DNA from 3 places in the Colwellia sp. BRX10-4 genome. Region 3 is predicted to be linked to each of the others. Evidence: predicted binding sites of a transcription regulator. Region 3 holds the regulator's gene; each other region holds the start of a gene.
The links. The regulator FNR, encoded in region 3, switches genes on or off when oxygen is low (the NO sensors DNR and NnrR bind a similar motif). The targets are predictions, from matches to a motif close to TTGATCTAGATCAA.
Positions count from the first base shown of each region.

Region 1: the regulator FNR is predicted to act here: its motif matches at 1,250-1,263, upstream of H4J67_RS17905 (GbsR/MarR family transcriptional regulator).
Region 2: the regulator FNR is predicted to act here: its motif matches at 1,655-1,668, upstream of H4J67_RS09810 (FeoA family protein).

Region 1 is NZ_JACGVZ010000032.1:15,442-18,731, reverse strand. It holds gene H4J67_RS17910 (cytochrome ubiquinol oxidase subunit I) at 1-543, opposite strand, end outside; gene H4J67_RS17905 (GbsR/MarR family transcriptional regulator) at 656-1,201, opposite strand; gene H4J67_RS17900 (M17 family metallopeptidase) at 1,472-2,839, opposite strand; gene H4J67_RS17895 (S9 family peptidase) at 3,068-3,290, shown strand, end outside.
Region 2 is NZ_JACGVZ010000010.1:26,108-29,397, reverse strand. It holds gene feoB (ferrous iron transport protein B) at 1-1,349, opposite strand, end outside; gene H4J67_RS09810 (FeoA family protein) at 1,349-1,573, opposite strand; gene H4J67_RS09805 (CBS domain-containing protein) at 2,193-2,615, opposite strand; gene H4J67_RS09800 (serine protease) at 2,757-3,290, shown strand, end outside.
Region 3 is NZ_JACGVZ010000022.1:29,967-33,256, forward strand. It holds gene ccoS (cbb3-type cytochrome oxidase assembly protein CcoS) at 29-241, shown strand; gene H4J67_RS15465 (sulfite exporter TauE/SafE family protein) at 247-924, shown strand; gene fnr (fumarate/nitrate reduction transcriptional regulator Fnr) at 963-1,682, shown strand; gene uspE (universal stress protein UspE) at 1,832-2,758, shown strand; gene ttcA (tRNA 2-thiocytidine(32) synthetase TtcA) at 2,870-3,290, shown strand, end outside.

The DNA.
Region 1 (3,290 bases), on a different contig from region 3:
TTTGTAAGGGAATGACGGGTTGAAAATAATAGCAAACCAGTCAACGGGAAATGCGACACCATCGCGCATCTCATGACCTTGAGGCGTTTGCATCCAAGAGTTAAGTGCTAAGATCCAAAATGACGATAAACTGGTACCAAAAGCGACAATTAACGTTGATAATGTATGTACTCGAGCCGAAACTCGATTCATACCAAATAACATAATGCCTAAAAAACCAGCCTCTAAAAAGAAAGCAGTGAGTACTTCATAACCCAATAATGGTCCCGCTATATTACCGACTGTCTCCATAAATTTTGGCCAGTTAGTGCCAAATTGAAACGACATAGTAATACCGGTAACCACGCCTATTGCGAAGGTAAGGGCAAATATTTTGACCCAAAAACGGTAGGCTCGCATCCAGATAGGATCATTGGTTTGGTCAAAGCGTAATTTGAAATAAAACAAAAACCAGCTCAGTGCGATGGTTATTGTTGGAAACAGGATATGAAAGCTAATATTAGCGGCAAACTGGATGCGTGAAAGCATTAAGGTTTCTAACATGATTTACTCCATAAACCCTAGAAAACACGAATAGTATCAACGGGTTTAACGTTTAAAGTGACAATTTTTTACAACATTAATGTGTTAGCTTCAAAAAAGTCAAAGTAACAATTTAGTTTTTATTTAAAAGTTTATCTTTTATATCAATAACTTTACTGACACCGGCGCCAAGTTTCATTAATGTATTAAGCTTTTCTGGGCTCATACTTTGTAGTTCTGCCGCCCAATGGGTAATCGTTTCAAGTAGGTCATGCATCTCATGCATTTTTTGCTGTGCATATTGTTCTTGAGGGTTAGCGGGTTCATCTAAAAGGTTATCGCGTAATAGTGACAGGGTAGGGTCAACCTCACGTTTGCGACGTTCTTCAAAGACACGTATTGCCATTTCCCAAATAGACCCAGCCGGTGAGTAATATTCTTTGCGATCTTTGGGTTTATGTTGTACTTGAACTAAGCGCCAAGACTGTAATTCTTTAATACCCATACTGACATTACCGCGAGAAATGTTGAGGGCTTCTGATATTTGTAGCGCAGTGAGTGAATCATTGTGAATAATTAATAAACCATACATTTGACCAACGGTGCGGTTAAAGCCCCAGCGACTGCCCATTTCACCACAGTGCATAACGAACGATTCAATTTTAGCTGTCATAATCATAATTAAGTATTCTGAACTTTCAGTAATTTCTGAAAGTTTAAACCTTTGTTGATTTAGATCAAGTGTTATTTTGAATATTATGGCTTTTTTTTGATTGTTAAGTGAGTCACTCAGCTCGTGATAAAGCAAGGTGTTGTTAAGTGAGGTACCGACAGAAAAATGGGGAAAGTATTAATAAAAACTAGCTTTGGTAGCGACAGAAATTTATGAATAAATGCGGCGCAAAAGCACCGCAGTTATTAACTTTTATGGTGATGTGGTTTTAATTGGTTATTTATACTTAGCTTGTAAGTAATCAAATACGGCGCGAATACCGAAAGCTTCGCCGCCAAGGGGGCGCCCTGGTAAAGCTCTGATATTAAATGCCATCACATCAAAGTGAACCCAATCAGTCTCTTTTTTTACAAACTCTTGTAGATATAATGCCGCGGTAATTGCACCACCAAAGGGTATTGCGGCGCAATTGGTCATATCAGCAATAGAGCTTTTCAGTAAATCACCGTATGGGCTATAAAGCGGCATACGCCAGACCGGATCGCTAATTTTGCTGCCCGCTTGGGTAATACCTGCAGCAACTTCATCGCTTGTTGAGAAAAACCCTGGTAATTCTGTGCCTAAAGCAACACGCATTGCGCCAGTGAGGGTTGCAAAATCAATAATTAAATCAGGCTGTTCGGTGTCAGCTTCTGTTAGAGCATCACACAATACTAAGCGACCTTCTGCATCAGTGTTGTGAATTTCAACGGTAATACCTGCGCGTGTAGTAATAACATCACCAGGTCTTATGGCATTGCTTGACACGGCATTTTCTACCGCAGGAATGAGTACTCGTAAATTAATCGGTAGGTTATGCGACATAATTAATTGAGCTAATCCGAGGACATGTGCAGATCCGCCCATATCTTTTTTCATATTACGCATACCGGCAGCGGGTTTTAAGTCGAGACCACCACTGTCAAAGCAAACGCCTTTACCCACTAACGTTACTTTTGGGTGATGGCTATTACCCCAAGTTAAGTCAATTAAACGAGGTGCATGCGCACTCGCGCGACCAACGGCATGTATGGTTGGGTAATTTTGTTCGACAAGTTCATCACCAATAATTTGCTGAACTTGGCCGTGATACCTATCAGCCAAGTTTTGCGCACAGTCACCAAGATCTATTGGCATCATATCAGCTGCTGGCGTATTGACTAAGTCACGGACTAAAGTCGTTGCCTCGGCATATTTAATGGCACTGTCGACTATGGTTTGATTATTAACGGCTAAGCAGGGAAGCGGGGCATTATTTTTGTTTTTTGTTACATAACGATCGAATTTATAGGCGCCCATTAGCCATGAAAAACAGATGGCTTGTTGCTGTTCATCTGTCGCATGTAACAAATACTGACCAGGAGGAAGTTGCTTAATTAATTCGCCACAGGCAAAGAAGTGTCTGGCATCTTCAACAACAAATACTGCTAGCGACAACTCCCCTTGAGTATTAGGTAATAACGCTAAACCTTCAGCTTTATAATTAGTATTGGCTAACCATGCTTGGTTTTGCTGGGTTTGCTCGCTTAACCAGTCGTTATAGTTATTTTTGTTGATGATAAAAAGTGATGTACCTTTATCGTCGGCACGTAGTAACTGATTCATGAATTTCCTTAGGACGAATTGATTGGTTTTTATGTCTTGCTAGATTGTAACCTAAGCAAGATTAAGTTGAAGTGCTATCGGATGTTTCTGGCCTAATTATAAAGTAATTATTGCGACCTTAGGTGTTTTGTAAATAAAATGTTGATATAAAGACCAAAAAATTGAAATTACCTATGTTATGGTAAATTAGAATTTCAACTAAAGAAAAGGAATATCTAATTGAAACATATGCTTTTTATATTAATTACGCTTATATTAAGCCAAAGTGCTTTTGCTGATAGCGGCTTTAAAATACCCCCCAAGCAACTTGCAGATCTCGTTGATGCCCCAAGGCAACCGAGTGTGATGATTTCGGCAGATAAACAATGGGTCGCGATATTAGCTCGACCTGGCGCTAAGACTATTGAAGAGCTTGCTCAGGCTGAAGAAAAACTCGCAGGATTAAGAATTA
Region 2 (3,290 bases), on a different contig from region 3:
TTTAATAAAAACCCTGTAAATAGTGCTGCCGCTATACCGATTAAGTACAATAAGAAAACTAAGTTTTGCCCAGAATCAGGAAAAAATGCCGCAGCAAATAAAGCATATACCGGTAAACGTGCCCCACACGACATAAACGGTGACATCATTATAGTGGTGATACGTTCACGCTCACTGTCAAGAATTCGTGCCGACATTACAGCCGGAACCGTACAACCAAAACCAACAATTAAAGGGACAAAAGCTTTACCGGGTAAACCAATTTTTTGCATAGCACTGTCAACCACAAACGCTGCACGCGCTAGGTATCCACTGCTTTCTAAAATCGATAAGCCAATAAATAAACAAGCGATGATTGGAATAAAAGTCGCGACCGTTTGAATACCTAAGCCAGCTCCTTCAATTAAGGTTAGCAACCACTGAGGTAAATCATAACTTGATAAAAATCTTTGCGGGTAATCGACAAAAATAGCGCCGGCTAAAATATCAAAAAAGTCGATAAAAGCGCTACCCACATTAATAGCAAACATAAACAATAAGTACATCATGCTAAGAAAAACGGGCACACCTAACCAAGGATGAAGGATAAAATGGTCAAGGCGGTCACTTAAACTTATTGCCGGTGCTTTTTTGGAAGCCGGTATATCCTTTTTAACATCGATCAATAACTGCTGAATAAATTCGTAACGCGCCTGCATAATACTAATAGCATCTGTATTAGTTTGCTGACAGCCACCTTGATCATTACAAGCGCCACATTCAAGATCAATTAACACTTCAGTTGAGTTTTTATCAGCGAGTTTATTGACAATATCTGCTGATAAAATTAATTTTTTTGGACGTTCACTTGCTTTAGGTAATTCAAGTAAAGCCTGTTCTACTTGTTTTAAGGTATCTTTAGCTAAGCTGTTAGCAATAATAACTTTACAACCAAGTTCTTTTGCTAAAATATTTATATCAACGGTTTGCGCTTCTTTTCGATCAGATTTATTGATAACCAATAATACCGGTAAACCGAGTTCAAGTAGCTGAGTCGTTAAATACAACTGACGCTTTAATTGCGTCGCATCGACGACATTAATTAAACAATCAATGTCGTTATTTTTGAGGAAATCTTGGGTAATAGTCAGGTCTTTACTTTGTTCAGTTCGAGTGGCGAGAGAACTAACGCCGGGTAAGTCTGAAAGTAAAACTTGCGCATTATTAAATGAGAAGGGCTGCTGTTTTGTCGCTACAGTGACGCCAGTCCAGTTTCCTGTTTGTTGTTTTGCGCCCGTTAGAGCATTAAAAAACGTGCTTTTTCCTGAATTGGCAAAGCCAACTAGAGCCAAATGTAAAGCTTGTGACATTAGACGATTTCTATACCTATTTGTTGAGCAATACTCGTTGCTAAGCAAATTTTAGTACCATGGAGATGAAAGGCAAGTGGCCCATTAAATGGTGCTTTATGGGCTAATGATATCTCAGTTTTTAACGCAAAACCCTGCTCGATTAACTTTGAAGTCAAATCGAAATTTGTTGGCAACGTGCGGATCACCGCTCGTTGGGTACGCGTCAATTGTGAAAGGGTCATAAAGAACAACTCAAATAATAATGATTATCATTTGATTCTACTTTACTATTAACTTTTCAGCAAGCGTATATAACGGCGTAATTGATCTAAATCAGCTTAAATTAATCTACTTATAAACTTGATTTAAAATTTAATAGTTTAGCAAGCCTTCAATATAATCGTATTAAAAATATAACTGGATTTATCTACACAGCTTCGGTAAAAATAGCGAAGAGTTTATTGCTAAAGCAATGGGTTTAATTGAAAACGTCATAGTTTTTTCACTTACTTGTTTGAGTATGCCAAATAGAATTAATACTATTGTGTTAGCTATAATCAATAAAAACAAAGTAAAAACAAAGTAAAAACAGTGAAGTGCGACATAATGTCGCAATAAAAAATGTCTTACTTGACCTAAGTCAAATAAGACATTTTAGTAGGGTAATCGTTATTTAACAAAAAACCTTAGTTACAGAGCTGATTAGCGTTAAAAGCAAAAAGTGCACAACTAGCTTATTTTCAAAGCAGATTAATTGAACCTACTAACGGCAGTTACTTTTCCAGCGACTGTTTTGCAGGCTGATTTACTTTAAGCAACATAATTGCTTGAAACTCAGACAATAGTTAATAACTTATTAACTTAATTATGTCGCTCTGCATTTTTATCTCCTAACGTTTTCATGATATCTCGCCAAGTTAATATGCCAACGGGAATGCTATTTTCATCAACAATAGGAATACATGATGTTTTAGTCTGATTAAAAATATCAATGGCATCAAAAACATTAGCGTTAGGCGTTAAGGTGATCAATTTGCGATTCAGTATTTGATGCGCTTTCTTGTTTAAGGTTGCTGCATCTCTTGGGAGCTCGGCGGCAGTGCCAATATTAGGACTAAGTGCTTTGAGAAGATCTCTGTCTGAAATAACCCCTGATAATTGTTTATTATCAACGACCAGTAAATGATGAAAATTAGCATATTTAAAAATATTTTTTATCGTCAATAACGTATCGTCCAAAGAGACGCTAACAAATGCTTTGGTCATGATGCTGGCTATTTTCATTATGCTACCTTTTATCCACCTTATTCTTAACTATACAATACATTGACAAACAACAAAGAGAATTTACTTTATTTGGGGATAATAGATGACAATTAACTTAACAATGGCACAATGAACTAAGACTCAAAATAAGGAATATAAATGAAAGGTTTAACTACCTTAATTTTATTGTGTATTAGCACAATAAGTTATGCCACCGAACAAGCAGAAGAAATATTCAAACAACTTGCTCCGTCACTTTATCAAATAAGACTTATAGACATCGCCAGCGGTGAAAAGTCATCAATTGGATCTGGTTTTCAAATTAGTGCCGACGGTTTAATTGCGACCAATTATCACGTTATTTCTGGTTATGCGCGTCATCCCAATAAGTACACGATTGAAATTTTTGATCACCAAGGTAAAAAAGCGCCACTTACTTTACAAAGTGTTGATGTTATCAATGATCTAGCTTTAGTAAAAAGAACGACTAATGGCGAAATGCCTTTCTTTAAAATTTCAAAGCGTGTTCCCCAAAAAGGCGAAGAGCTTTATTCGTTAGGTAACCCGCACGATTTAGGCATGATAGTAGTACCTGGCACTTACAATGGATTGAAGAATGAATCTTTTAACGACCGGATCCATTTTACCGGCTCAGTAAACTCTGGAATGAGTGGCGGACCTGTCGTCAATAAA
Region 3 (3,290 bases):
CGAAAACTTATAATAGAGCATAAAAACCATGAGCATTATTTATATTTTGATCCCCATAGCGATAATACTAACCTCTATCGCTATTTATTTGTTTTTCTGGGCAGTAAAGACTGAGCAGTTTGATGATTTAGAGAAACAAGGGATGAGTATCTTGTTTGATGAAGATGAAAATATTACCACAAAAAAGACCACTGAAACCCATAGCGAAAATACAGCTAAAAATGATACGGGTAGTAAATAATAACCATGTTGAGTATTGATTATTTATCAGCATTCATCATCGGCTTGTTAGGTTCGGGACATTGTATCGGTATGTGTGGTGGCATAACAACGATGTTAACATCTGCTATATCGCCGCAACAACAAGGCTGCGATAAATTTAAGCTGGTCGGTGCATATAATGTTGGCCGAATTTTTTCTTATAGCTTAATTGGAGCAATAGTTGGATTTAGTAGTTCTATTGCCATCAAAAACATTGGCGTTCCATTAGGTTTTTTTCGGTTATTTGCAGCTGTATTTTTAATTTTATTAGGCTTGTATTTAGGCCAATGGTTAATGTGGTTATCAAAAGTTGAAAAAATAGGTAAGTTCCTTTGGCGCTATCTATCTCCGTTAAGTAAAAAGTTTATTCCCATTAATAATGCTAAACAAGCGCTAGCATTAGGAGCAATTTGGGGATGGTTACCCTGTGGTTTAGTCTACTCGACATTAACTTGGTCCTTAGCCAGTGGAAGTGCTCTTAGTGGCGCTCTAATAATGACCAGTTTTGGTTTAGGTACTTTACCAGCCTTGTTAAGTCTTTCACTTGGCTCTTTTGGTATAAAGTCGTTGTTAACTAATACGAAATTCAAGAAAATAATGGCGCTAATGATAATTACATATGGTACATACAGTTTAATGTTTGCATATCAGCAATTGTTTTAATATGATCGATAAATTAGGGATAAATCATTTAGGTTAATATGTATAAAAAGCCATGTTCTACATCTCAACATATCCATTGTCAAAACTGTAGTATCAGCGAGCTGTGTTTACCTTTCTCTTTAAATGATAAAGAACTTGATACACTAGACAGTATTATTGACCGTAAACGCCCTATCCATAAAGGCGAACAAATTTTCCAAGATGGCGATAAAATGCAAGCTTTATACGCTATTCGCTCTGGAACATTCAAAACATTTACAGTAAATGAACAAGGTGAAGAACAAATTACCGGTTTTCATTTAGCGGGTGATTTATTAGGTTTTGATGCTATTGCTGAGTCAGAGCACCCTAGTTTTGCAAAAGCCTTAGAAACATCTATGGTCTGTGAGATACCTTACAATACTTTAGATTCATTATCGAATACGATGCCTAAGCTAAAAAAACAAATTCTTCGCATGATGAGTTCCGAGATCCGCGCCGATCAAGAAATGCTAACGCTACTTAACCGCAAAAATGCTGAGCAACGCTTAGCGACTTTTATTTCAACCTTAGCTAGTCGCTATCATGCACGCGGTATGTCACTGACAGATTTTCGCCTAACGATGACGCGCAGTGACATTGGTAATTATATTGGTTTAACGGTTGAAACCATCAGTAGGTTGTTAAATCGTTTCCAAAAAAATGAATTAATCACAGTAGATGGAAAGCTCATTACAATACTTGATATGGTTAAACTTAACGAGTGTGCTTCGCTATAGTTTATCGCTTTTTTAAATAATTATAGATAAATGCTTAACATTAAAGATGTTAAGCATTTTTTTTATTGAAATATTATGATTTAAAGCAAATAATATCTATTAATTATGGTCTATTATTAATATTATTTAATAAGTAGGGAGTAAATATTATGGATAAGTATAAAAAAATATTAGCCGTTATTGATCCAACCACTGAAAATCAAAAAGCGTTGAAACGTGCGATTGAATTAGCACGACATAGTGGCGGACAGATTACTGCATTTTTAACTATTTATGATTTATCTTATGAAATGACCACCATGCTTTCTGGTGAAGAGCGAGAAGCAATGCGTCAATCGGTTATTAATGATCGTAAACTATGGTTAGACGAAAAGATTGCAGAAACTGATCACGAAGACATAACCATAGATACCTGTATTATTTGGCATAATCGTCCATTTGAAAAGATCATCAAAAAAGTACTGACTGAAAACTTCGATATTGTCATCAAAGGCACCCATCAACATGACAAGCTAAAGTCGGTGATTTTTACACCAACAGATTGGCATATCTTAAGGAAATGTCCCTGCCCAGTATTACTGGTTAAAGACCATAGTTGGCCAAGTAATGGTAATTTACTTACCGCACTCAATATTGGTAGCGATGATGATGAGCACAAAGCGCTCAATAATAAGTTAACCCAAGAATCAATAGTGTTTTCTTCACTTATTAAAGCCAATGTACACTTAGTGAATTCTTATCCGGGTACACCAGTAAATATTGCCATTGAAATTCCAGAGTTTAACGCCTCTGAATATAACGACACGATGTTTAATCATCACAAAAGTGCGATGAAAGACCATGCTAATAGCTTTAATATTCCACTCAAAAATACCCATGTTAAAGAAGGTTTACCTGAAGATGTTATTCAAAGTATTTCTAAGCACATTGATGCTGAATTAGTCGTGTTAGGCACTATAGGTCGAACAGGGATTTCAGCAGCACTTATCGGTAATACTGCAGAGCATGTCATTGACCGCCTTAACTGTGATGTTTTAGCGATAAAACCTGATGGTTACCTCTCTCCACTAGCTTAATATTGAAATATGTAAATATCCATTAAAAAGCCGAGGGTTTTCTTGGCTTTTTGCTATACTACGCGCCGTAAAATTCATACTTTTTTATTTTAAATATCTCTAGGGAACACTATGAGCGCTCAATCAGCGACACCAATAACATCTTTAACACCCAGCCAAAAAATACAGCTGAGTAAACTTGAGAAGCGCTTAAGACGACATGTTGGCCAAGCTATCGCGCAATATAATATGATAGAAGATGGCGATAAAATAATGGTGTGCGTATCAGGTGGTAAAGACAGTTACGCCCTACTGGCTATTTTAATGTTGTTAAAAGAATCAGCGCCTATTCATTTTGATATTGTTGCCGTTAATCTTGATCAAAAACAACCCGGTTTTCCTGAACATATCCTTCCCGAATACTTAGAAGCTTTAGGTGTTGAATATAAAATTGCGCAAGAAGATACCTACTCCATTGTTAAAGATAAAATACCTGAGGGGAAAACCACCTGCAGTTTATGCTCTCGTTTACGCAGAGCTATTTTGTACAAGG